One region of the Kocuria tytonicola genome, then DNA from elsewhere that is predicted to be linked to it. Evidence: predicted binding sites of a transcription regulator. Region 1 holds the regulator's gene; each other region holds the start of a gene.

Region 1 (7,170 bases):
ACCTGCAGTCCCACGCAGATCCCCAGGACGGGGCGCCCGCCGCTGAGCCTTCGGTCGATCAGCCGGGGGGCGTCCACCCCACGCAGCCCCTCCATCACGGCCTCGAACGCGCCCACGCCGGGCACCACGAGACCGTCGGCCTCCAGGACGTCGCGGGGCTCCGCACTCAGCAGCACGTTCGCGCCCGCCGCCTCCAGTGCCCGCACGGCGGAGCGGACGTTGCCCGCACCGTAGTCCAGCACGACGACGCTCGGCACCGTTGCCGCCGCGGGGCGTCCCGGCATCACAGTGCGCCCTTGGTGGACGGGATGACCCCCGCCGCACGGGGATCGGGCTCCACGGCCTCGCGCAGCGCGCGGGCCAGGGCCTTGAACTGGGCCTCGACGATGTGGTGCGGATCGCGCCCCCGGATCAGCTCCACGTGCAGGCACAGCTGGGCGTGGTGGGCCAGGGACTCCAGGACGTGGCGGGTCATGGACCCTGTGAAGTGACCGCCGATCAGGTGGTACTGCTGCCCCTCCGGCTCACCGGTGTGGACCACGTACGGCCGCCCGGAGACGTCCACCACGGCCGAGGCGAGGGCCTCGTCCAGGGGCACGGTGGCCTGCCCGAACCGACGGATGCCCCGCTTGTCCCCCAGGGCGCGGGCGAGCGCCTCTCCGATCACGATCGCGGTGTCCTCGACCGTGTGGTGCACGTCCACGTGCGTGTCACCACTCGCCTCGACGTCCAGATCGATCATCGAGTGCCTCGACAGGGCGGTGAGCATGTGGTCGAAGAACGGCACCGTGGTACGGATGCGGGATCTACCCGTGCCGTCCAGGTCCAGGCTCACGCGCACGGTGGACTCGCTCGTGGCGCGCTCCACCGTGGCGGTGCGGGCTTTCTCGTTCGCGCTCATGTGTGGCGGTCTCTCCTCGGGGTGCCTTCGCGCCGTCGTTGCGGCGGGATGTCCAGTCTAGGTGCGCTCACGCCCGACCCAGGCCGGCACGCAGGGCCGCACCTTGCGGCTCCCGCGGCCTGTTGCGGTCATTCGCGGTGGAGACACGCCCGCACCGCCGTGAGGAACGCCGTGGTCTCCGCCTCGGTGCCCGCCGTGACGCGCAGGTGACCGGGAATGCCCACGTCACGCACGAGAACGCCCTCGTCCAGCAGACCCTGCCACAGGGTGGGGGCATCCTGGCCGCAGGCGAAGAACACGAAGTTGGAGTCGGAGGTGGCGGGTGTGAGCCCCAGGGCGGCCAGCTCGGCGACGATCCGGTCGCGCTGCGTCTTGATCTCCTCGACGGTGGCGAGCAGCGACTCGTGGTGCTCCAGCGCCGCCAGAGCGGTGGCCTGCGTGACCGACGACAGGTGGTACGGCAGGCGGACCAGACGCATGGCGTCCGCCACGGGGGCGGCTGCCGCGAAGTACCCCAGCCGTGCTCCGGCGAGGGCGAACGCCTTGCTCATGGTGCGTGACACGACGAGCCTCGGACGGCCCTCCAGCAGCGTCAAGGCAGAGGGTGTCCCCGAACGGGAGAACTCCGCGTACGCCTCGTCCACCACGACCACGGTGCTGTGGGCCTCGCCAGCCTCGTACACCGCGTCCACCACGTCCAGGTCCAGCGCGGTCCCGGTGGGGTTGTTGGGTGAGCACAGGAACACGACGGCGGGCGCGTGCTCGGCGACCTGCCGAGCGGCGGACTCCGCGCCCAGGGAGAAGTCGGGCTCACGACGACCGGCAATGAACTCCGTGCCCGTCCCGAGTGCCAGCAACGGGTACATGGAGTAGGTGGGGACGAAGCTCAGGACAGACCGCCCGGGTCCGCCGAACGCCTGCAGGATCTGCTGCAGGATCTCGTTGGAGCCGTTGGCGGCCCAGATGTTCTGCTCGGTGAGCCCGTGCCCCAGGTAGTTCGCCAGTGCGCGGCGCAGCTCCGTGAAGTCACGGTCCGGGTACCGGTTGAGCTGGGCCGCCACGCTGCGGACGCGCTCCCCGATGGCGTCCACCACGTCCGCGGGCACCGGGTGGGTGTTCTCGTTGGTGTTCAGCGCCACCTCCACCTGCAGCTGGGGAGCACCGTACGGGGACATGCCCCGCAGGTCGTCGCGCAGCGGGAGGGTGGCCAGGGGATCGGCAGGTGAGTTCACCGATCCAGTCTAACGACCCCTGCCGCCCAGCGTCCGTGCGGACCTAGCGAGCGGGGACCTCGAGGACCTGGCCCGAGGTGAGGGCCGGCGAGGTCAGGCCGTTGAGCTCGGCGATGTCGTTCACGACCTCACGGGTGTCACGCTCCGGGTCCGCCTCACGGGCGATGTCCCACAGGGTCTGCCGCGGCTGCACGGTGACGGTCTGGGTCACGGGGGCACCCACGGCGCCCGTGGAGGCCTTGACCGTGGACGGGAACAGGAACACGGCGGCGACCACGAGCAGGGCGGCTGCACCGGTGACCACCGGCAGACCGACCAGGAAGAAGCGACCGCGTCGCGTCAGGTGCAGACCGCCCCTCCGGGCGGCTCCGACTGCGCGGTCCGTCCGGGCAGTGCGGTCCGCCCGTTCGGTGGAGAGCGTCACTCGGCGAACGGACCTCGGCATGATGAGTGCGGTCATGGCTACCTCCTGGGATCGGACCGGAACCGCCCCTCCGGGCGGCGGTGTTCGAACAACTCAGCGTTTAGAACACATCTTCGAATCTTTGGACTCAGTTCTAGCACGGATGTACGAATGCTGTCGAGGTCCACTTCGAACACATATTTGAGCGGGTGAGCCCCGCCGGGTTAAGCTCGAGGTCACACAGGTGATAGTCGACCCCACGTCTCCGACACGCATAAGCGGACGCTCCGTCCGCTGCTCGCCCCGCGAGCCAGCGATGTGCGGCACGGTGAAAGGACCCCGCACGTGAGCACCACTTCCCCGCAGCAGCACACCCCCGGCACCCGCGTTCGAACACTCAGTGCGCGGCAGGCCAAGATCCTGGGGGCCGTCCAGCGCTCGATCGCCACCCGCGGCTACCCGCCCTCCATGCGCGAGATCGGTGACATCGTGGGCCTGGCGTCACTGTCCAGCGTCACGCACCAGCTGGGCCAGCTCGAGAAGTGGGGATACCTCAGGAGGGACCCCCGCCGCCCCCGGGCCATGGAGGTCCTGAAGCCCCTCAGCCAGGACGAGCTCGAACGTCACCTCGGTGTCGACGAGAACCAGGCAGCGGAGGCGGCGTCGTCGGCCGAACCGTCCGTGAGGGCCCTGCACACCACCTCCGACGAGGACGCCATGGTGCCCGTGCCGCTCGTGGGGCGCATTGCCGCCGGCGGGCCGATCACCGCGGAGCAGTCCGTGGAGGAGGTCTACTCGCTGCCCCGGCAGTTCGTGGGCCACGGCCAGCTGTTCATGCTGCGCGTCTCGGGCGACTCCATGATCGACGCCGCCATCTGCGACGGCGACTGGGTGGTGGTGCGACAGCAGAACTCCGCCGAGAACGGGGACGTCGTGGCCGCGCTCCTGGACGACGAGGCCACCGTGAAGACCTTCCGGCAGCGCGACGGGCACACGTGGCTGCTGCCCCAGAACACCCGCTACGAGCCGATCCTCGGCGACCACGCCACGGTCATGGGCAAGGTGGTCTCCGTGTTCCGCGCACTCTGAGCGGACCCCGCCGCGCGCAGCCCCTGCGGCCCGCGGGTTCCGGTCCGGTTCCGCCTCAGGCTCCGCTCAGCCGCTCCAGCGCGCCGAGCACGGTCTTCTTGTCGGTGGTGGGCCACAGCGGCGGCAGTGACCGCGCGAGGAAGGATCCGTAGCGGGCGGTGGCCAGGCGGGAGTCCAGCACCGCCACCACTCCCCTGTCCCCGCTCGCGCGAATCAGCCGCCCGGCACCCTGCGCGAGTCGCACGGCCGCGTGGGAGGCGGAGACCGTCATGAACCCGTTGCCCCCGGCCCGCTCGGCGGCACGGGTGCGCGCGGTACCGAGGGGATCGTCGGGGCGCGGGAACGGGATCCTGTCGATGACCACCAGGCGGCACGAGTGCCCCGGGACGTCCACGCCCTGCCACAGGCTCATGGTGCCGAACAGGCTCGCGGCGGGATCGTCCGTGAAGTCCTTGACGAGCGAGGGCAGGGAGGCATCCCCCTGGCACAGGATGGGCAGGTTCGTGCGCCCGCGCAGGGCCTCGGCGGCATCCTCCGCCGCGCGGCGCGACGAGAACAGGCCCAGCGCTCCGCCGCCCGAGGCCTCCAGCAGCTCCAGCAGCTCGTCGAGCTGCTCCGGTGAGACGCCCCTGCCCGGCTTGGCGAGGCGCTTGGCCACGTAGAGGATGCCCTGCCGGCGGTAGTCGAACGGGCTCCCCACGTCCACGCCACGCCAGGACGGTGATCCCGGGCCCTGCAGGCCGAGTGAGCCGGCCACGCTGGCGAACGAGGATCCCACGGCGAGCGTGGCGGAGGTCAGCACCACGGTGCGACCGTCGAACAGCCCCTCCCGCAGCGGGCCCGCCACGCTCAGCGGGGCGATGTTGAGGGTTGCCGGTTCCCCCGCCGACGCCCCCACGTACCCCTCCGTGGGACTCCACCGGCCCACCCGGGAGATCCACAGGACGTCGTGGGCGGTGTCCGCAGAGAGCATCCGCTCCGCCGTGTCCAGCAGCTCGGACAGCCGTGAGCGCGCGGCGTGCCTGCCCGCGTCCTCATTCTTGGACTCGCCCTTCGTCTCGCTGAGGCCGGTGCGCGCCGCATCCTGCACCCCGCGCACCGCATAGACCTGCTCCTCGGTGAACCCGCGGGCCAGCAGGCCGGACTCGTCGTCGTCGAAGGCCTTGTCGAAGGCCTGCGCCGCGCGCTCCAGCTCGTCGCTCGACGCCGCGGTGTGCTTGCGCACGGCCGTGGCGGCGGCCCGCACCGCGGCGGCGGACAGGGAGGCCGTGACGGCTCCCGTCACGCGGTCCCGCAGCTCGTGCGCCTCGTCGACGACGACGACGTCGTGCTCGGGCAGCACGGCCAGCCCCTCGAAGGCGTTGATGGCGAGCAGCGCGTGGTTGGTGATGACCACGTCGGCCTCGCCCGCCTGCGAGCGCGCACGTTCCGCGAAGCACTGCTCCACGAGCGGACACTTGCGCCCCAGGCACTCCTTGGCGGTCACCGAGACCTGCCGCCACGCCGCGTCCGAGACACCGGGCTGGATGTCGTCCCGGTCCCCGGACTCGGTGGTCTCCACCCACTCCCGCAGCCGCAGCACCTGCTGGGCGAGTCCGCCCAGGGGTGCCTCGGTGCCACTTCCTCCCCCGACGGGAGCGGAGAACAGGGCGTCGTCGTCCTCGGGGTAGCCGCCCTCCACCTTGTGGAGGCACGCGTAGTTCGACCGCCCCTTGAGCAGGGCCACGTCCGGGCGCTCGTCGAGCTCGTCCTCGAGGGCGTCCAGCAGGCGGGGGACGTCCCGGCCCGTGATCTGGTTCTGCAGGGCCAGGGTGGCCGTGGCCACGACCACCGGTTTCTCCGAGGACCGGGCGTGCAGGAGCGCCGGAATGAGATAGGCCAGGGACTTCCCGGTCCCCGTGCCCGCCTGCACGAGCAGGTGCCGACGGGTCTCGAGGGCTTCGGCGACCTTGGCGGCCATGAACCGCTGGCCGTCGCGGCGCTGACCGCCCAGGGCGGAGACCGCCGCATCCAGCAGCTCCAGAGCGTCCGCACCCCCGGGCAGGGACTCCGGACGGATGTCGGAGATGTCACGACCCGACTCGTCGATGAACCCGCCGCTCATGCGCTGGGGTGGTCCTCCGCCGCGGCGGCTCCGCCCGGAGCGCGGTCGGTGCGGTACTGCTCCAGGTCCCCCACGAGATCCTCCCGCACGCGCACGTGCAACCGGGTGCCCTCGGGGGTGTGCTCCGTGCTGAGGATCTCGGCATCCTGCGCGTGCAGCCGTGAGACCACCTCGCCGTGCACGTAGGGCACCAGCAGGTCGAGGTCGTGGTCGGGACGCGGGATCGCGGCGGCGATCAGGCGCTGCAACTCGGCCACGCCCTCACCCGTGCGGGCCGAGACGGCCACGGAGGGGTGCTCGTGGTTGCGCAGCCGGGCGAGGACCACCGGGTCCGCGATGTCCGCCTTGTTCAGGGCCACGATCTCCGGTATGTCGTTGGCACCCACGTCCGTGAGGACGTCCCGCACGGCCTTCAGCTGCCCCTCCGGATCCGGGTGGGAGGCGTCCACCACGTGCACGATGACGTCCGCGTCCGCCACCTCCTCCAGCGTGGAGCGGAACGCCTCCACCAGCTGCGTGGGCAGGGACCGCACGAAGCCCACGGTGTCCGCCAGCGTGTATCCGATGCCGTCCGGGGTCTGCGCCTTGCGCACCGTGGGGTCCAGCGTGGCGAACAGGGCGTTCTCCACGAGCACGCCGGCGTCCGTGAGCCGGTTCAGCAGCGAGGACTTGCCCGCGTTCGTGTAGCCGGCAATCGCGACGGAGGGCACGGCGTTGCGCTTGCGGTTCAGGCGCTTGGTCTCGCGCGCAGGCTTCATCGCGGCGATCTCACGCCGCAGCTTGGCCATGCGCTGCCGGATCCGGCGCCGGTCCAGCTCGATCTTCGTCTCACCGGGACCGCGGCTGCCGATGCCCTCACCGGAGGCCGCGCGCCCGCCCGCCTGCCGGGACAGGGACTCGCCCCAGCCTCGCAGTCGCGGAAGCATGTACTCGAGCTGCGCGAGCTCCACCTGGGCCTTGCCCTCCTTGGACTTGGCGTGCTGCGCGAAGATGTCCAGGATCAGTCCCGTGCGGTCGATCACCTTGACCTTCACCACGTCCTCCAGGGCACGGCGCTGGGAGGGCGCGAGCTCGGCGTCCACGATGACGGTGTCCGCCCCCGTGGCGGCCACGACGTCCTTGAGCTCCAGTGCCTTGCCGGAACCGAGGTAGGTGCCCGGGTCCGGGTTCACGCGACGCTGCAGCATGCCGTCCATGACCTCGGACCCTGCGGTCTCCGCGAGCGCCGCGAGCTCCCGCAGGGAGTTCTCCGCGTCCGCGGGGGTTCCGCTGGAGTACAGCCCGGCGAGCACCACGCGCTCCAGCCGCAGCTGGCGGTACTCGACCTCGGTGACATCCTCGAGCTCCGTGGACAGTCCCGCGACGCGACGCAGGGCGTGGCGCTCCGCGAGGTCCTGCTGGTCCCCGTCCGACGGCACGTGGGCGTCGTCCTCCGGCGCGA
Region 2 (7,170 bases), on a different contig from region 1:
GCAGCCCGATCCCGCTGGCCTGGACCGGGGTGCGGTCCAGCAGGGTGGTGTCGGAGAGGATCACGCCGCACGGGTGCATGGAGATGTGGCGGGGCAGCCGGTCCAGGCGCTCGGTGAGGTCCACGAGCAGGTCCATCTGCCGGTTGTCCCGCAGCCGCTGCGCGAGGGGGGCGAGCTCGGGGCGGCGGGAGATCTCCTCGCGCAGCGTGGCCCCCGGGACCCGCCACAGCTGCCCGGCCACGTGGTCCACGTCCTGGGGGCCGAGACCCAGCGCGAGCCCTGCGTCCCGCACGGCGCCGCGGGAGCGGTAGGCGTTCTGCATGCTCATGAGGCTCACGCGCCGGGGCCCGAAGCGCGCGAAGATCCGGCGGTAGACGTCGTGGCGGCGGGCGCTCTCCATGTCGATGTCGATGTCCGGGAGGTTGGGGCGCAGCGGGGAGAGGAAGCGCTCGAACACGAGGTCGTATTCCAGCGGGTCCGCCGGGGAGATCCCGAGCAGGTGCACCACCAGGGAGGAGACCCCGGAGCCGCGGGCGGCGTGGCGCACCCCCAGGGAGGTCATGAGCTCGGAGACCTCTCCCACGGTGAGGAAGTAGCCCGCGAAGCCCAGCTGCGCGATCACGGCCAGTTCCCGTTCCAGGCGTCCCCGCAGGGACTCCCGGTTGAGGCCGGGGACGGTGCGGTCCCAGTCCTCCCCGCCGTGCAGCCGGGCGAGTCCGGCGTAGCAGCGCTGCGCGAGTTCGCGGTCCGGGTCCCCCCGCAGCCCGAGCACGGAGGCCTCGGGGATCACGGGGGTGTCCACGCCGAGGTCCTGTCGCAGGTCCAGGACGCAGCGCTGCGCCAGGTGGTGGGTGTCCGCGAGCAGCCCTGCCGCCCCGGTGCCCGGCACCTCGGCCGCGCTCGTGATCTCCCGCGCCAGCCGCGTCATGGCGTCCCCGTCCTTGAGCCACCCCTGGCCGTTGGGCTGTAGCACCCCGCGGTCCGCTCCCGCGAGCTCGTCCAGGGACATCAGGGTGCGTGCGGCGTCGAGGACGTCCGCGGTCACGGCCTGGCCCGGGTGGGCGTAGCGCACGGCGTTGCTGAGCACCACGGGCAGCTCCGCGGCCCGCCCGATCTCGTACATGCGCACGGCGTGGCCCGTGCCGAGGGGTGCCCCCTGGGGTGCCAGGTGGTGCACGGTCTCCACCACGAGGGTCTGGGCCGGCAGCCGGGAGCGCCAGCGGTTCAGGGCCTCCCGCGCACCCCGGTAGTGGCGGCGGGCCAGCAGCCTGCCCACGTCCGAGTCCGGGCCCACGAGCACCACGAGTCCCGGGGTGCCGCCGCGGGCCGCGCGGTGGACGTGACGGGCGAGCTGCGCGGCCGTGAGCCCGATGGGGTGGGGGCCGCGGCGGTCGTGGCCGCGGTGGGTCGCCGAGACGAGCCGGCACAGCGCCGCGTACCCCGCCCCGCCGTTGTGGCCCGTGGCCAGGACCACCACCCGCCCGACCACCCGGGGTGCCACGGCACGCCGTCGCTCGCCGGCGGGGGTCCCCCCGGGCTCCCGCAGCAGGGCGAGGTCCACGCCCAGCACCGGGGCGAGGCCGTGCTCCCGGCACGCCAGCACGTGCTTGACCGCGCCGTACAGCCCGTCCCGGTCCGTGCACGCGAGGATCTGCGCCCCCTGCTGCGCGGCGGTCCGCGCGAGCTCGTCGGGGCGGGCCACCCCGTAGTGCGCACTGAAGGCGGAGGCCACGTGAAGGTGAGGGAACCACATGCTCATATTCGAATCTTTGTTCGAATGTTTGTCAACCGGGTCGAGACCTCCCGGAGCTGCGGCTCCACCCCGAGGGGAGCCCGGATCAGAGGCTGACACCGAGCAGCTCCCAGCGTCCCGTGACCTGGCTGCGGGTGATGTCGAAGGTGCGCGCCACGGCTGCACCGGCCTGGACCGCCTGCACACGCCAGCACTCCCGGTCCACGGCACTGGTGCGGCTCTCCCTGGGGACGCGGTCCTCCACATCCCACCAGTTGCGGCGTTCGAACCAGTGGATCACCGGCTGCAGGACCCGCTGCTCCCGGCCCCGGTAGGTCACTGCCCAGGGTGCCCCGGTGTCGTCGCACCGCACCGAGAACCCCTCCGACCCCGGGTCCGGGAGGACGGCAGCCACCCCGGGACCGGCGCGGCCCGCACCGATCACCGGGACCGCGTCCCACGGGTCCTCGTGGCCCGCGGGACCGCCCTCGACGTCCACGCCCTCCGTCATCTCCAGCACCGTCATGGTGGTTCACCCTCCCCAGGTTTTCGAAACTTTATTCGACTCCTGGGACGGTGCCAAGGCCGTCCGACACGCATAAGCGACCACCGGTGCGGGCCCCGTGACCCACCGGGGAGAGGGAGGCAGCGGTCCACCGCGGCTCGCGCCGCGCCGTGTCAGTGCCCGCGGTCCGCGGGCCGCGCCACGGCGGCGAGCACCGCATCCGTGGCACGGGCCAGGTCCTCGGGCGAGAGCCCCACGTCGAAGCCGCGCCGCCCGCCGGAGACGTAGACGCGCTCCATCCCCCGGGCGCTCTCGTCCAGGACCGTGGGCAGGGGTGTGCGCTGGCCCAGCGGGCTCACTCCCCCGAGCACGTAGCCGGTCAGGCGGTGGACGTCCGCCGGGTCCGCGAGGTGCGCCTTCTTGGCACCCAGTGCGGCCGCGGCGGCCTTGAGGTCCGCACGGGCGGCCACCGGCACCACGCACACCCCGAAACCGCCGGGCTCCAGGGCCACCACGAGAGTCTTGAACACGCTCTGCGAGTCGAGTCCGAGCGCCTGGGCGGCCTCGTCCCCGTAGGACCCGGCCCGGGGGTCGTGCTCGTACGGCAGCTCCTCGAACTCGACCCCCGCCGCCGTGAGCGCCTGCGTGGCCGGGGTGGCCGAGGACTTCGTCTTCTTCGCCGCCATCTGTGCTGTCTCCGTTCACTCGTCGCGGGCGGGTCACATGCTGCGGCCCCGGGGAGCCGCACCGGCGCGCCGGGTACTGTGGTGCTGATCCGCGGCGTGCGCGGTGGGCGTCCCGGCCTCCGAGCCTACGACGCTCCCCGCACGCGCACGAACCCCCGCAGCACACGCCCCGACCCCGGCGGCGCGCCACCGGGCACGGGCCGGCCCGCAGGGCTCCGTGCGCGGCCCCCGCTCTCCGTGCACCACCCGCCCACCGCGCAGGGCCACCCGCCCCCGCACCACGAGCGCCACGCATCACGAGCACCACAGCACCCGCGGCGCACCCCCGCCGCCCAGCACCCGGCCGACGGCGCTCCCCCGCCCCGCCGTGCAACCCGCCCATCATCCACCACCCAGGAGGTCCGGGAAGTTGGTCACGACCCCTCCCCCCACCGCCGTGCCGCCCCCGGGCACGGCCCTCGCCCGCTGGTCCGCCGGGACGGGCACCCCGCAGCGGCGTCTCGTCCTCTTTCCCCACGCGGGGGCCGGCGGCCTCTCCGGGCGCGCCCTGCAGCACCCCGGCACCGAGGTCCTCGTGCACCGCCGCCCCGGACGCGAGTCCCGGATGGCCGAGCCCACCCCCGTGCGCGTGGACACCACCGTGGCCGAGGCACTGGCCGTGCTGCTGCCCGTCCTGGACGCGGACGAGGTCCCCACCGCAGTCCTGGGCCACTCCTTCGGGGCCCTGCTCGCCGCGGAGTTCACCGCCGCGGTGGACCGCGAGCGCCCCGGGCGGCTGTCCGTCGTGGCGCTCTCGGCGAAGGCCGCTCCGCCCGCCCCCGACCCGGAGCTCGCACGCGTCGTGGAGGACGACGACGCCCTGCTCACCTGGCTGCGCGGGCTCGGCGGGACCCCGGAGGAGCTGCTGGAGGACCCGGTCATGCGGGAGCTGGTGCTGGGCCCGCTGCGCGCGGACCTGCGTGCGTCCCTGGCCCACGGGGACCCCGCGCCCCGCTGGGTCACACCCCTGCTGCTCGTGAGCGCGGAGCGGGACCGCACGGCGTCGGCGCAGGTGATGGCCCGCTGGGCGGACGCCACGGCCGCCCCTGCGCGCGCGCTCACCGTGCCCGGAGGACACCACGGTCTGTTCGAGCACCCCGAGCTGCTGCACCGGGCGCTGTGGGAGCAGGACGGGGGTGTCCGGTGAGCGCGGGAACCGCCGTGCTGCGGCACCCCGTGTGGGCCGAGCACCGCCGCCGCGTGCCCGGGGCGCCGGCGGACCTCACACTGCATGTGCTGCCGCTGGCGCAGCTCGCCCCGTGGGCCTTCGCGGCCGCGGACTGCCTCACGGAGGAGGAGGTGGCCCGCGCCCACGCCGGGCAGGAGGCCCGCGCGCGGGAGCTGTTCACGGTGTCCCGCGTGGCGCTGCGCCACGTGCTCGCGCACCGGCTCGGCTGCCGGCCCGGTGAGGTCCCGGTGGTGCACGACCCCCGCAGCGGGGCCCCGCGGCCGGTCCGCGGGCGGGCGGGCGCCGTGACCGCGGGTTCCGGGCTGGATCCCACGGCGGTTCCCTCCCCGGAGCTGGGGGGAGCGTCCCCCGTGCGGTTCTCGGTCTCGCGCACCGCGGGGGTGGTCGCCCTGGTCACGGCCCAGCGCCCCGTGGGGGTGGACGTGGAGCGGCTGCAGTCCGAGGTGGAGGCGGACGTGCTGCTGGACCTGCTGCACCCCGCGGACCGGCAGCGGCTCGCGCGGCTGCGCGGGCGGCGTCGTGCCGCGGCCGTGACCCGCACGTGGGTGCGGGTGGAGGCGCTGGTCAAGGGCTGGGAGACGGGGCTGTCCCGCGATCCCGCCGGGATCCACATCGGCGCCGCGGCGCGCGCGGACTACGGCCGCGGCTGGAGCGTGAGCGACGTCCGCACCGCGCCCCGCGAGCACGCCCGCCTGGCCGTGGCGTGGCGGACGGACCCCGCCCCGCAGGGCTGAGGTCCGTCCGTCGGGGCGCCGCGTGCGCTCGCGCTAGCGGCGCGTGGGCTCCGCACGACGCCGCGGGGGCGCCTTCCCGGGCCGGACCGCCGCCGCGGCCGCGCCCTTGGAGACCTTCGTGACGAGGCGCTCGAGGGGGCCGTTGCCGAGGGCCTGCTGCCAGGCCACCGCGAACAGCGCCGCCACGGCGATCTGGACGAGGAACCAGAACCACGGGGTGGTCTCGGTCCACACGAAGGCCAGGAACACCAGGTGCGCCACGTAGAGGGTGAGCGTCATGGAGCCCATGGCCCCCAGCCAGGTCAGCCACTTGCCGATCACCCGGCACAGCAGCAGGAAGGCCCCGAGGGCCACCATGGCCAGCCCCGCGCTCTCGAGCAGCGCGAACGGCGTGTTGGTGTGCGGGCCGGAGAGCAGCAGCCACAGGTTGGTGGTGTCCGGCAGCTGGGGATCCGGGCCGTAGATCTGGATGTTCCAGACGTCGTCCGAGGTCATCCACGGGGTCGCCTCCACCAGGGCGTCCTCGAGGTCGAAGCGCATCAGCATGAGCAGGGAGATCCCACGGGCCACCGCTGCGGTGACCGCGCCCACGATCACGAGCAGCACCTGCACGCGGTCCCGGGACAGGGGCAGCCGGCCGAGGGCCATGCCCAGGCAGATGAACGTCATCCAGGGCAGCGCCGGGTAGGTGCCGGTGAGGAACAGCTCCGCGAGCACCGCCCCCGGGTCCGTGAGCAGTGCCACGAACACCGGGTTGCCGTACACGTGGGCCGGGAGCACGGACAGGGACCACTGCATCACGAACGGCATGACCACGGCGAAGGCCGCGGAGGAGGCCAGCAGCCACGGCACGCTGAGCCGGGTGAACGGGATGGCCACCAGGAACATCAGGCCGTAGTAGATCAGGATGTTGTAGACGGGCAGCTCCAGCATGTTGACCGTGAGACCGAGCAGGAACAGCACCAGGGCGCGCACGAGGATCGAGACCCTCGCGCGGGTGCCGTCACGGCCGCGGCGCGGGGCGCGGCCACCCGTCATGAACGCGAGGCTCACCCCGGCGAGCGTGGCGAACAGCGCGGCGGAGTGCCCCGCGAACAGCTGCCACTCCAGGGACGGGTTGCCCTCGGCGTCGGCCACCGCGGGCAGCACGTGCACCGCGATCATCCCCACGAGCGCGAACCCCCGGGCCACGTCCACACCCATGATGCGGCGCTTCGTGCGGCGGCCGTCGGCGCTGCTCACGTTGCGGGTGGCAGCACCCTGCCGCGGTGCGGACGCGGAGCGCGGCGGCGCGGTCACCACGGGGGTCGAGGAGGTCCACAGCCCGCTCTCGGCGGCCGTGCGGCCCTCGTCCCCGCGGTCCCCGAGCCACACCTCGCGCGGTGGCCTGCGGCCCGGCCGCGGGCGCTGGCCCACCGGCAGGTCCCCCTCCACCACGCCGTGGTCCGTTCTCTGCTGGGTCATTCGGTGACTCCCTCGTGCTGGGCGGTGGGCAGCCCCGCCGCGGCGGGGGCGGCGGTGGAACCGGCGCCGTGCTGCGTGATCTCCTCGGGGGCCGACGACGCCGCGTGGGCACCGCGGCGGCTGGCCGGTGCCGCGGTGGGCGCCACCTGCGCGCTGACCACCTGGTCCCCGGGGGCGAGGTGGCGGATGGGGTTGCCGCCCCAGTTGCCGTCGGAGGGCACGGTCTCCTGGCGCATCACCAGGGAACCCGGTGCCACGGTGGTCCGCTCCTCGATGGTCGCCCCCGGCAGCACGAAGCTGTTGGGGCCCAGGGTGGAGCCGCGGCGCATGGTCACGGGCTCCATGCGCATGATGCGGTCGTGGAACAGGTGGGTCTGCAGCACCGTGCCGCGGTTCACGGACACGTTGTCCTCCAGCTGCACGAGGTCGAACTCGGGCAGCCACCAGGTCTCGCACCACACGCCGCGCCCGATGTGCGCGCCCATGAGACGGGCCCACGCGGTGAACATGGGCGAGCCCACGCTGAGGCGGATCATGGACGGGACGGCCAGGGACTCGGCGAACACGTCGGTGAGCTCGTTGCGCCACACGAACGAGCTGAACAACGGCCGCTCGCTCGGGCGGAACCGGCCCATCAGGGCCCACTTGACCAGCACGGGCACCAGGCAGGCCGCGGTGCTCGCGGCGCTCAGCACCACACCGGACCACGCGAGGGCCGCGAGCACACCGCTCCAGCCCATGCCGTGGGACATGTAGACGTCCGTGAGCACGTAGACGACGAGCAGGTCCAGCCACGCCGAGACCATGGCGGGCAGGAACCG
Region 3 (7,170 bases), on a different contig from region 1:
TCGGCGTCCGGGGTGGTGGTCGCGACCGCGGGGGTCTCGTCCACCACGGTGGTCACGGTCTGGGAGTGCACCGTGACGAGCTGACCCGGGGAGATCTCCAGGACGGCCTTGTTCTGCTCACGGTCCATGTCCCGCAGCGTGCCGAAGAGACCGAAGCTGGTCATCACGCGCGTGCCGGGCTCCATGGTGGCCTGCTTGGCCTTCATCTCGGCCTGGGCCTTCTTCTGACGGCGCATGGGCAGCCACAGCAGCAGCACCATGACCACGAGCATCACGGGGAGGAACCACGCGGTTCCGCCTCCTGCGGCGGCTTGCTGGGTCTCTGCGAGGATGGTCACGAAGGATCCGTTCTGTCGGGAGTCGATGGGTGTGTCCGCCCCGCACGGTGGTGCGCGGGGGACGGGCACGATCCACCTCAGCTTAGGGGATGGATCTGGTCAGGCGCTGGATGCGTCGTCGCTCCCCGAGCCCGTGCTCCCTCGATCCGCGCTGCCCGGTTCCGTGCTGAGCGCGGTCCTCAGCGCGGGGTCCTTGAAGGCCGCGTGGTCCGGGACGTCGAGCCCCAGGTGCTCCCACGCCGCCGCCATGGCGATCCTCCCGCGCGGGGTGCGCCCGAGCAGGCCTTCCCGCACGAGGAAGGGCTCGGCGACGGTCTCCACCGTCTCGGTCTCCTCCCCCACGGCGATCGCCAGGGTCGACAGGCCCACCGGTCCGCCGTTGAACTTGCCCACCAGGGCGCTCAGCACGTTGCGGTCCAGCCGGTCCAGACCGCGCACGTCCACCTCGTACATGTCCAGGGCGGCGCCGGCCGCGCGGGCGTCGATGCGCTCCACACCGTGCACGAGTGCCCAGTCCCGGACGCGACGCAGCAGCCGGTTGGCGATGCGCGGGGTTCCCCGCGAGCGGGAGGCCACCTCGCTGAACGCCTCGGACGTCATGGCGAGGTCCAGCAGGGCGGCCGAACGGCGCAGCACGAGCTCGAGCTCCGGCACCGAGTAGAACTCCAGGTGCCCCGTGAAGCCGAAGCGGTCCCGCAGGGGTCCGGGCAGCAGCCCTGCGCGCGTGGTGGCACCCACCAGGGTGAACGGGGGCAGGTCCAGGGGGATGGAGGTGGCACCGGCTCCCTTGCCCACCACGATGTCCACCCGGAAGTCCTCCATGGCCATGTACAGCATCTCCTCGGCCGGGCGGGACATCCGGTGGATCTCGTCCAGGAAGAGCACCTCCCCGTGGGTGAGCGAGGAGAGGATCGCGGCGAGGTCTCCCGCGTGCTGGATGGCGGGGCCGGAGGAGATCCGCAGGGGGACGCCCAGCTCCTCCGCGATGATCATGGCCAGGGTGGTCTTGCCGAGCCCGGGAGGGCCGGAGAGCAGCACGTGGTCCGCGGTGCGCCCCCGCAGCTTGGAGGCCTCGAGCACGAGCGAGAGCTGGGCCCGCACGCGCTGCTGGCCCACGAAGTCGTCGAGCGTGCCCGGGCGCAGGGAGGCCTCGAGCTGCTGGTCGTCGTAGTCGCCCTCGGCGCCCACGAGGCGCTGCGGTCCCGCCGCCCCGCGCTCCTCCACGGCCATGCTCAGCGCCTCCCCGTGGGTGCGTGGGTGGTGCCCTTGGCCGTGCCGAGCCACGAGAGCACGGTGCGCAGGATCTCGGCCACGTTGCCGGAGTCCGCGAGCTCGGGCTGGCTCGCAAGGGCGTCGTCGATGCCGCGGGCGGCGTCCTTCTCGCTCCAGCCGAGGCCGGTGAGGGCGTCCACGACCTGCTCGCGCCACACCTGGATCTGCGGCTCGGCTGCGGGGTGGGCGGCGGGCTCCGGGAGCACGAGCTTGTCCGCGAGCTCCAGCACGATCCGCCGGGCGGACTTGGGGCCGATGCCCGGGACGGCCGTGAAGGCCTTGTCGTCGCCGGCCGCGATGGCTCGGCGGGCGTCGTCGGGGCCGAGCACCGAGACCGCGGCGAGAGCGGTGCGCGGACCCACCCCGGAGACCCCGAGCATCACCGTGAAGATCTCCTTCTCGTCCGGCCGGGCGAAGCCGAAGAGCAGCGGGGACTCGTCCTTGCGGGCAATGTACGCGGTGTGCAGGTGCGCCGTGGAGCCCACCCGCAAGCCGGACAGGGTGTGGGGGCTCGCGTGGACCTCGATGCCGAAGCCCGAGACCTCCACCACGGCGAGGGCCGCGCCCACGAAGCGCACCTCACCGGTCACCGAGGCAATCACGGTACTGCTCCCCTCTTCCGGCCGGGTGGCCGGGATCGTGCGGCGCACAGCGTGCCGGGACACCCCTGGGTGCGGCACCCGCGCGCGGCGGCGGGGGCCGACGCGCATTCGAACACGTGTGCGAATCTCTGCCCGCCACTCTAGCAACCGGAGCGGACGGGCTCGGGGCGACGGGGTGTTCAGGCGCGTCCCGTGCTCCGGCGTCCGGGCGCGCCGCCTGGTGCGGGACCCCGGGAGGCGGTCTCCGCGCGGCGCCACGCCTGCTGCGCGGGGGTCAGCGCCGCGCCGCGGGGTGCCTGGGCCGGGCGGGACCCCGAGTGCGTGGAGGTGGCGGCGGCCGCGTTGACGCCGGCCATGCCGCCGCGCCAGCCGTGGCAGACCGCGAGGGCCAGGGCGTCGGCGGCGTCGGCGGGCCGAGGCGGCGCGTCGAGGCGCAGGATGCGGACCACCATGCGGTTCACGGACTCCTTGTCCGCCGAACCGTCCCCGGTGACCGCGGCCTTGACCTCGGAGGGGGTGTGCCAGGCCACGGGGATGCCGCGCCGAGCGGCCGCCGCGATCACGACGCCCGTGGCCTGGGCGGTGCCCACCACGGTCGGCGCGTTGTTCTGCGCGAAGACACGCTCCACGGCGACGACGTCCGGTCGGAAGCGCTCCATGAGCTCCTCCGCGGTCTCCATGATGGTCAGCACCCGGCGTTCGAGCGCCTCGTGGGCGCTCGTCCCGCTCACCTGGACGTGGACGAACGTCCCGGTGCGCTGAGCGGACATGTCCACCACGGCGAAGCCGCACCGGGTGAGCCCGGGATCCACGGCGAGCACACGCCGCGTGCCCCGGCCGCCGGGGACCGCCACCCGACTACTCGTCGTTCTCGAGCTCGGCCATGACCTCGGCCGGGATGTTCGCGTTGGAGTAGACGTTCTGGACGTCGTCCAGCTCCTCGACCGCGTCCGCGAGCTTGAGGAACTTGCGCGCGCCGTCCGCGTCCAGGTCCACCTTCATGGTGGCCCGGAACTGGGGGTCGTCGTTGTTGTACTCGAGACCGGCCTCGTCCAGCGCGGTGCGGATCGCGGGCAGGTCCGTGGCCTCGCTGACCACCTCGAAGACGTCGGACTCGTCCAGGACCTCGTCCGCGCCGGCGTCGAGCACGGCCATCAGGACGTCGTCCTCGGTGAGGCCGCCGGTCTTGGCCACCTCCACCACGCCCTTGCGCTCGAAGAGGTAGGCCACGGAGCCGGAGTCCGCCATGGTGCCGCCGTGGCGGGTCACGGCCACGCGCACCTCGGAGGCCGCGCGGTTCTTGTTGTCGGTCAGGCACTCGATGTACAGCGCGGTGCCCTGCGGGCCTCGGGCCTCGTAGAGGATCTCGGTGTAGTCGATCGTCTCACCCGTGAGCCCGGCGCCGCGCTTGACCGCGCGGTCGATGTTGTCGTTGGGCACCGAGTTCTTCTTGGCCTTGGAGACCGCGAGCTCGAGCGCCGGGTTGCCGGAGGTGTCCGCGCCGCCCATGCGGGCCGCCACCTCGATGCCCTTGATGTACTTGGCGAACGCCTTGGCGCGCTTGGCGTCGATCGCCGCCTTCTTGTGCTTGGTCGTGGCCCACTTGGAGTGACCTGACATGGATGACCTCCTCGACAGAGTGCGTCCGGCCACGAACGGGCCGGACGCAATGGTGGATTGGCTCTCATGATACCGAGCGCCACCCCAGCGCTGTCACACCGGGGGTGCGGACGATCCGCGGCAGCCGGCCGCGCACCGTCGTCGTGGTGCGGGAGCGGCCGGGCGCGCGCAGGGCGGGTTCAGCGCGGGCGGGACGCGGCGACGTCGCGGGCGCGCTCGGCCAGCGTGTCGTCCAGCGGTGCCGCGGGCAGGGACTGACCCCGCAGCTCGAGGGCGCGGGAGAGCAGGAAGTCCGCCACGCGGGGGTTCTTGGGCAGCAGCGAACCGTGCAGGTAGCTGCCCAGCACGTTGCGGGTGCGTGCTCCCTCGGTGCCGTCCTCGCCGTTGTTGCCCGCACCCGAGACCACGGTGGCCAGGGGCTCCTGACCGGCGCCCAGGTGCGTGAGCCCCGAGTGGTTCTCGTAGCCCACGATGGTGCCGAGCTCCGGGGACTCCGTGACGATGTTGCCGATCAGCCGCTCGGTGCCGCCCACGGTCTCGAGGTCGAAGATGCCGATCCCCGGCAGGGTCTCCCCCGCCCCCGTGCGGAAGCTGCGGCCGAAGAGCTGGTAGAGGCCGCAGATGGCGAGCATGGGCACCCCGCGCTCCACGGCGTCGAGCAGCCGCGGGGCCACGGCCTGCAGGTCCTCGGCCACGCGGAACTGCCCCGAGTCCTGCCCGCCGCCGCCCACGAAGAGCTCCGCGTGCTCGGGCCACGGGTCGCCCGGGTTGTGGTCCACGATCTCCACGGCGAGGCCGTGGCGCTCGGCGCGGCGCTTGAGCGTGAGCGTGTTGCCCCAGTCGCCGTAGATGTTCATGTCCCGGGGGTAGAGCTGCACGATGCGCAGCGGTGCGGCGGTGTTCTCGACCACGGTGTCCTCCTAGATCGCTGCCACGTGCGTCATGCCGCCCAGGATCTTGCGCAGGGAGAGCATGGCCGTGTAGGTGCAGAAAATTCGCATGGGGCGCTCGCCGGACTGCGCGATGAACTGCTTCAGCGCGTCCTCGAGCTCCGGCTCCACCGTGCCCACGCGCACGAGGTCGTAGTCCAGGCGCAGCGCCATGTCCCACGCCCGCACGCCGGAGACCACGTCCACGCCGCCCTCACGCAGACTGTCGAAGTCCACGTCCCACAGCCAGGAGACGTCCCGACCGTCGGCGTACTGGTCGTTGATCGCGATCATCGTGGCATAGTCCTGCGCGGAGGCCGAGGCCAGGGACAGCCGGAAGCCGGCGGGGTTCTTCACCAGCAGCAGCTGCAGGGGCTTGTCCTCCACCGTGATGGTCTCCCCACGCCCGAAGGCCGGGGTGACACTACCGAGCTCGGCTACGAGGGCGGGGACGTCGGCGTCGTCGCCCAGGACCTGGAGGCTCGCGGCCAGCGCGGCGGCGGCGTTGTACTGGTTGTAGACGCCGTAGAGGTCCACCGTGGCCTCGTGCGCCGCACCACGCACCTCGAGCTCCACGGTGCGGGCGTTGACGGCGCGCAGCACCACGTCCGCGTCCGGGCGCTGCGTGGAGGGGACCTGGGAGTCCTGCTCCCCCGGGTCCACCTGGCGCAGGCCGTCGCGCATGTCGTCGTCCGAGGGGAACATGGGGCGCAGGGCGTCCGAGAGCCCGAACCAGCTCACACCCGTGCCCGCCGGGAGGTCCTCCGCGAGCCCCGCGATCCGCGGGTCCTCGCGGTTGAGCACCACGGTCTCCGTGGTAGCCAGGGCCACCTGCCGCAGCATGCGACGGGTCGTGTCGATCTCCCCGAAGCGGTCCAGCTGGTCGCGCATCACGTTGAGCAGCAGGCAGATCCGGGGCCGCACCTGCTTCACGAAGTGCACCGCGTGGGCCTCGTCCAGCTCGAGCACCGCGACGTCCGCGTCCAGGCGGCCGAAGGCGTCCATCTCTGCAAGCAGGGAGGCCGCCACACCGCGCACGAAGTTGGAGCCCGTGCGGTTGGTGAACACGCGCAAGCCCTGTGAGCGCAGCAGCTGCACGGTCATCTTGGTGGTGGTGGTCTTGCCGTTGGTGCCGCTGATCACCACCACACCCCGGGGCAGCTTGGCGAGCTCCTCGGCCACGAAGCCGGGGTGCAGCTTCTCCATGAACAGGCCGGGGAAGGCGGAGCCGCCGCCGCGCAGGCTCGACGCCCAGCGCACCCCCTGGCCGAGGACTCGTACGAGAGGTCGGGACATGGTCTCCATCCTAGTCAGCGGGTGCGAGCACCCGGGGGTCAGCTCTCGGGCCAGGCCCGGGCAATGTCCTCGCGGGTGGAGCCGAGGGTCTGGATGAGCGGTTTGGTGTGGGCCACCACGGGCATGAAGTTCGAGTCCCCCACCCAGCGTGGCACCACGTGCTGGTGCAGGTGCTCCGCCACGGAGCCGCCCGCGGCGGATCCGAGGTTCAGCCCCACGTTGAAGGCGGCCGGGTGGGCCACCTCCCGGACCACGGCCACCGCGGTGCGGGTGAGGGTGTTCAGCTCCCACAGCTCGTCGTCCGTGAGCTCGTCCAGGTCCGCGACGTGGCGGTAGGGGCACACGAGCAGGTGGCCGGGGTTGTACGGGAACAGGTTGAGCACCACGAAGCAGTGCTCACCGCGGTGGACGATGAGCGAGTCCTCGTCCGGGCGCGGCGGCGCGCTGCAGAACGGGCACCCCGGGGGCTGCTCCACCGAGGTGTCCTCCCCGCGCACGTACGCGAGGCGGTGCGGGGTCCACAGCCGCTGGAAGCCGTCCGGGACCCCCGGGAGCCCGAACTCGTCCCGCTGCACACCGTCCCCGTCCGACGCCGCCGCGTCCCGTCCGGTCACGACCGGCCCGACGCTTCCGGGCCCGCGGCGGCAGGATCCTCGACCACGGTCTCCTTCACCTCGAGCCCCCCGGCGGGGGCCGTGGGGTCCTCGTTGCTGCGCTCGCGCACGTGCCGGGTGATCAGCTCCACTGCCTCCTGGCGGCTCACGCCGTTGTGCTGCGAGCCGTCGCGGAAGCGGAAGGACACGGTCCCGGCCTCGGCGTCCTCGCCGCCGGCGATCACCACGAACGGGACCTTGTCCTTGGACGCCGTGCGGATCTTCTTGGGGAACCGGTCCGAGGAGGCGTCCACCTCCACGCGGATCCCCTGCTCCCGCAGCAGCTGGGCGAAGTCCTCCAGGTAGTCGTTGAACGCCTCGGCCACGGGGATCGCGCGGACCTGCACGGGGGCGAGCCACGCGGGGAACGCCCCGGCGTAGTGCTCGGTGAGCACGCCCATGAAGCGTTCCACGGAACCGAAGAGCGCACGGTGGATCATCACCGGGCGCTGCCGGGTGC

The links. Region 1 encodes LexA, which represses DNA repair genes until DNA is damaged. Its sites were predicted from a motif close to TCGAACANNTGTTCGA; they were not measured.
Region 2: a site for LexA is predicted at 2,282-2,297, ahead of EAE32_RS06945 (DUF6504 family protein). Genes of this name have one in related genera too.
Region 3: a site for LexA is predicted at 2,321-2,336, ahead of ruvA (Holliday junction branch migration protein RuvA). Genes of this name have one in related genera too.

The regions. Positions count from the first base shown of each region.
Region 1 is NZ_RDEX01000002.1:328,172-335,341, reverse strand. It holds gene hisH (imidazole glycerol phosphate synthase subunit HisH) at 1-284, opposite strand, end outside; gene hisB (imidazoleglycerol-phosphate dehydratase HisB) at 284-901, opposite strand; gene EAE32_RS09715 (histidinol-phosphate transaminase) at 1,030-2,133, opposite strand; gene EAE32_RS09710 (LysM peptidoglycan-binding domain-containing protein) at 2,177-2,593, opposite strand; gene lexA (transcriptional repressor LexA) at 2,882-3,625, shown strand; gene EAE32_RS09700 (ATP-dependent DNA helicase) at 3,681-5,729, opposite strand; gene hflX (GTPase HflX) at 5,726-7,170, opposite strand, start outside.
Region 2 is NZ_RDEX01000001.1:1,521,287-1,528,456, reverse strand. It holds gene EAE32_RS06950 (DNA polymerase III subunit alpha) at 1-1,753, opposite strand, end outside; gene EAE32_RS06945 (DUF6504 family protein) at 1,839-2,258, opposite strand; gene ybaK (Cys-tRNA(Pro) deacylase) at 2,411-2,923, opposite strand; gene EAE32_RS06935 (thioesterase II family protein) at 3,333-4,109, shown strand; gene EAE32_RS06930 (4'-phosphopantetheinyl transferase family protein) at 4,106-4,885, shown strand; gene EAE32_RS06925 (DUF418 domain-containing protein) at 4,919-6,349, opposite strand; gene EAE32_RS06920 (Pls/PosA family non-ribosomal peptide synthetase) at 6,346-7,170, opposite strand, start outside.
Region 3 is NZ_RDEX01000001.1:1,753,736-1,760,905, forward strand. It holds gene EAE32_RS07895 (preprotein translocase subunit YajC) at 1-338, opposite strand, end outside; gene ruvB (Holliday junction branch migration DNA helicase RuvB) at 438-1,568, opposite strand; gene ruvA (Holliday junction branch migration protein RuvA) at 1,571-2,212, opposite strand; gene ruvC (crossover junction endodeoxyribonuclease RuvC) at 2,392-3,066, opposite strand; gene EAE32_RS07915 (YebC/PmpR family DNA-binding transcriptional regulator) at 3,071-3,832, opposite strand; gene EAE32_RS07920 (type 1 glutamine amidotransferase) at 4,012-4,743, opposite strand; gene EAE32_RS07925 (Mur ligase family protein) at 4,753-6,066, opposite strand; gene EAE32_RS07930 (HIT family protein) at 6,096-6,671, opposite strand; gene thrS (threonine--tRNA ligase) at 6,668-7,170, opposite strand, start outside.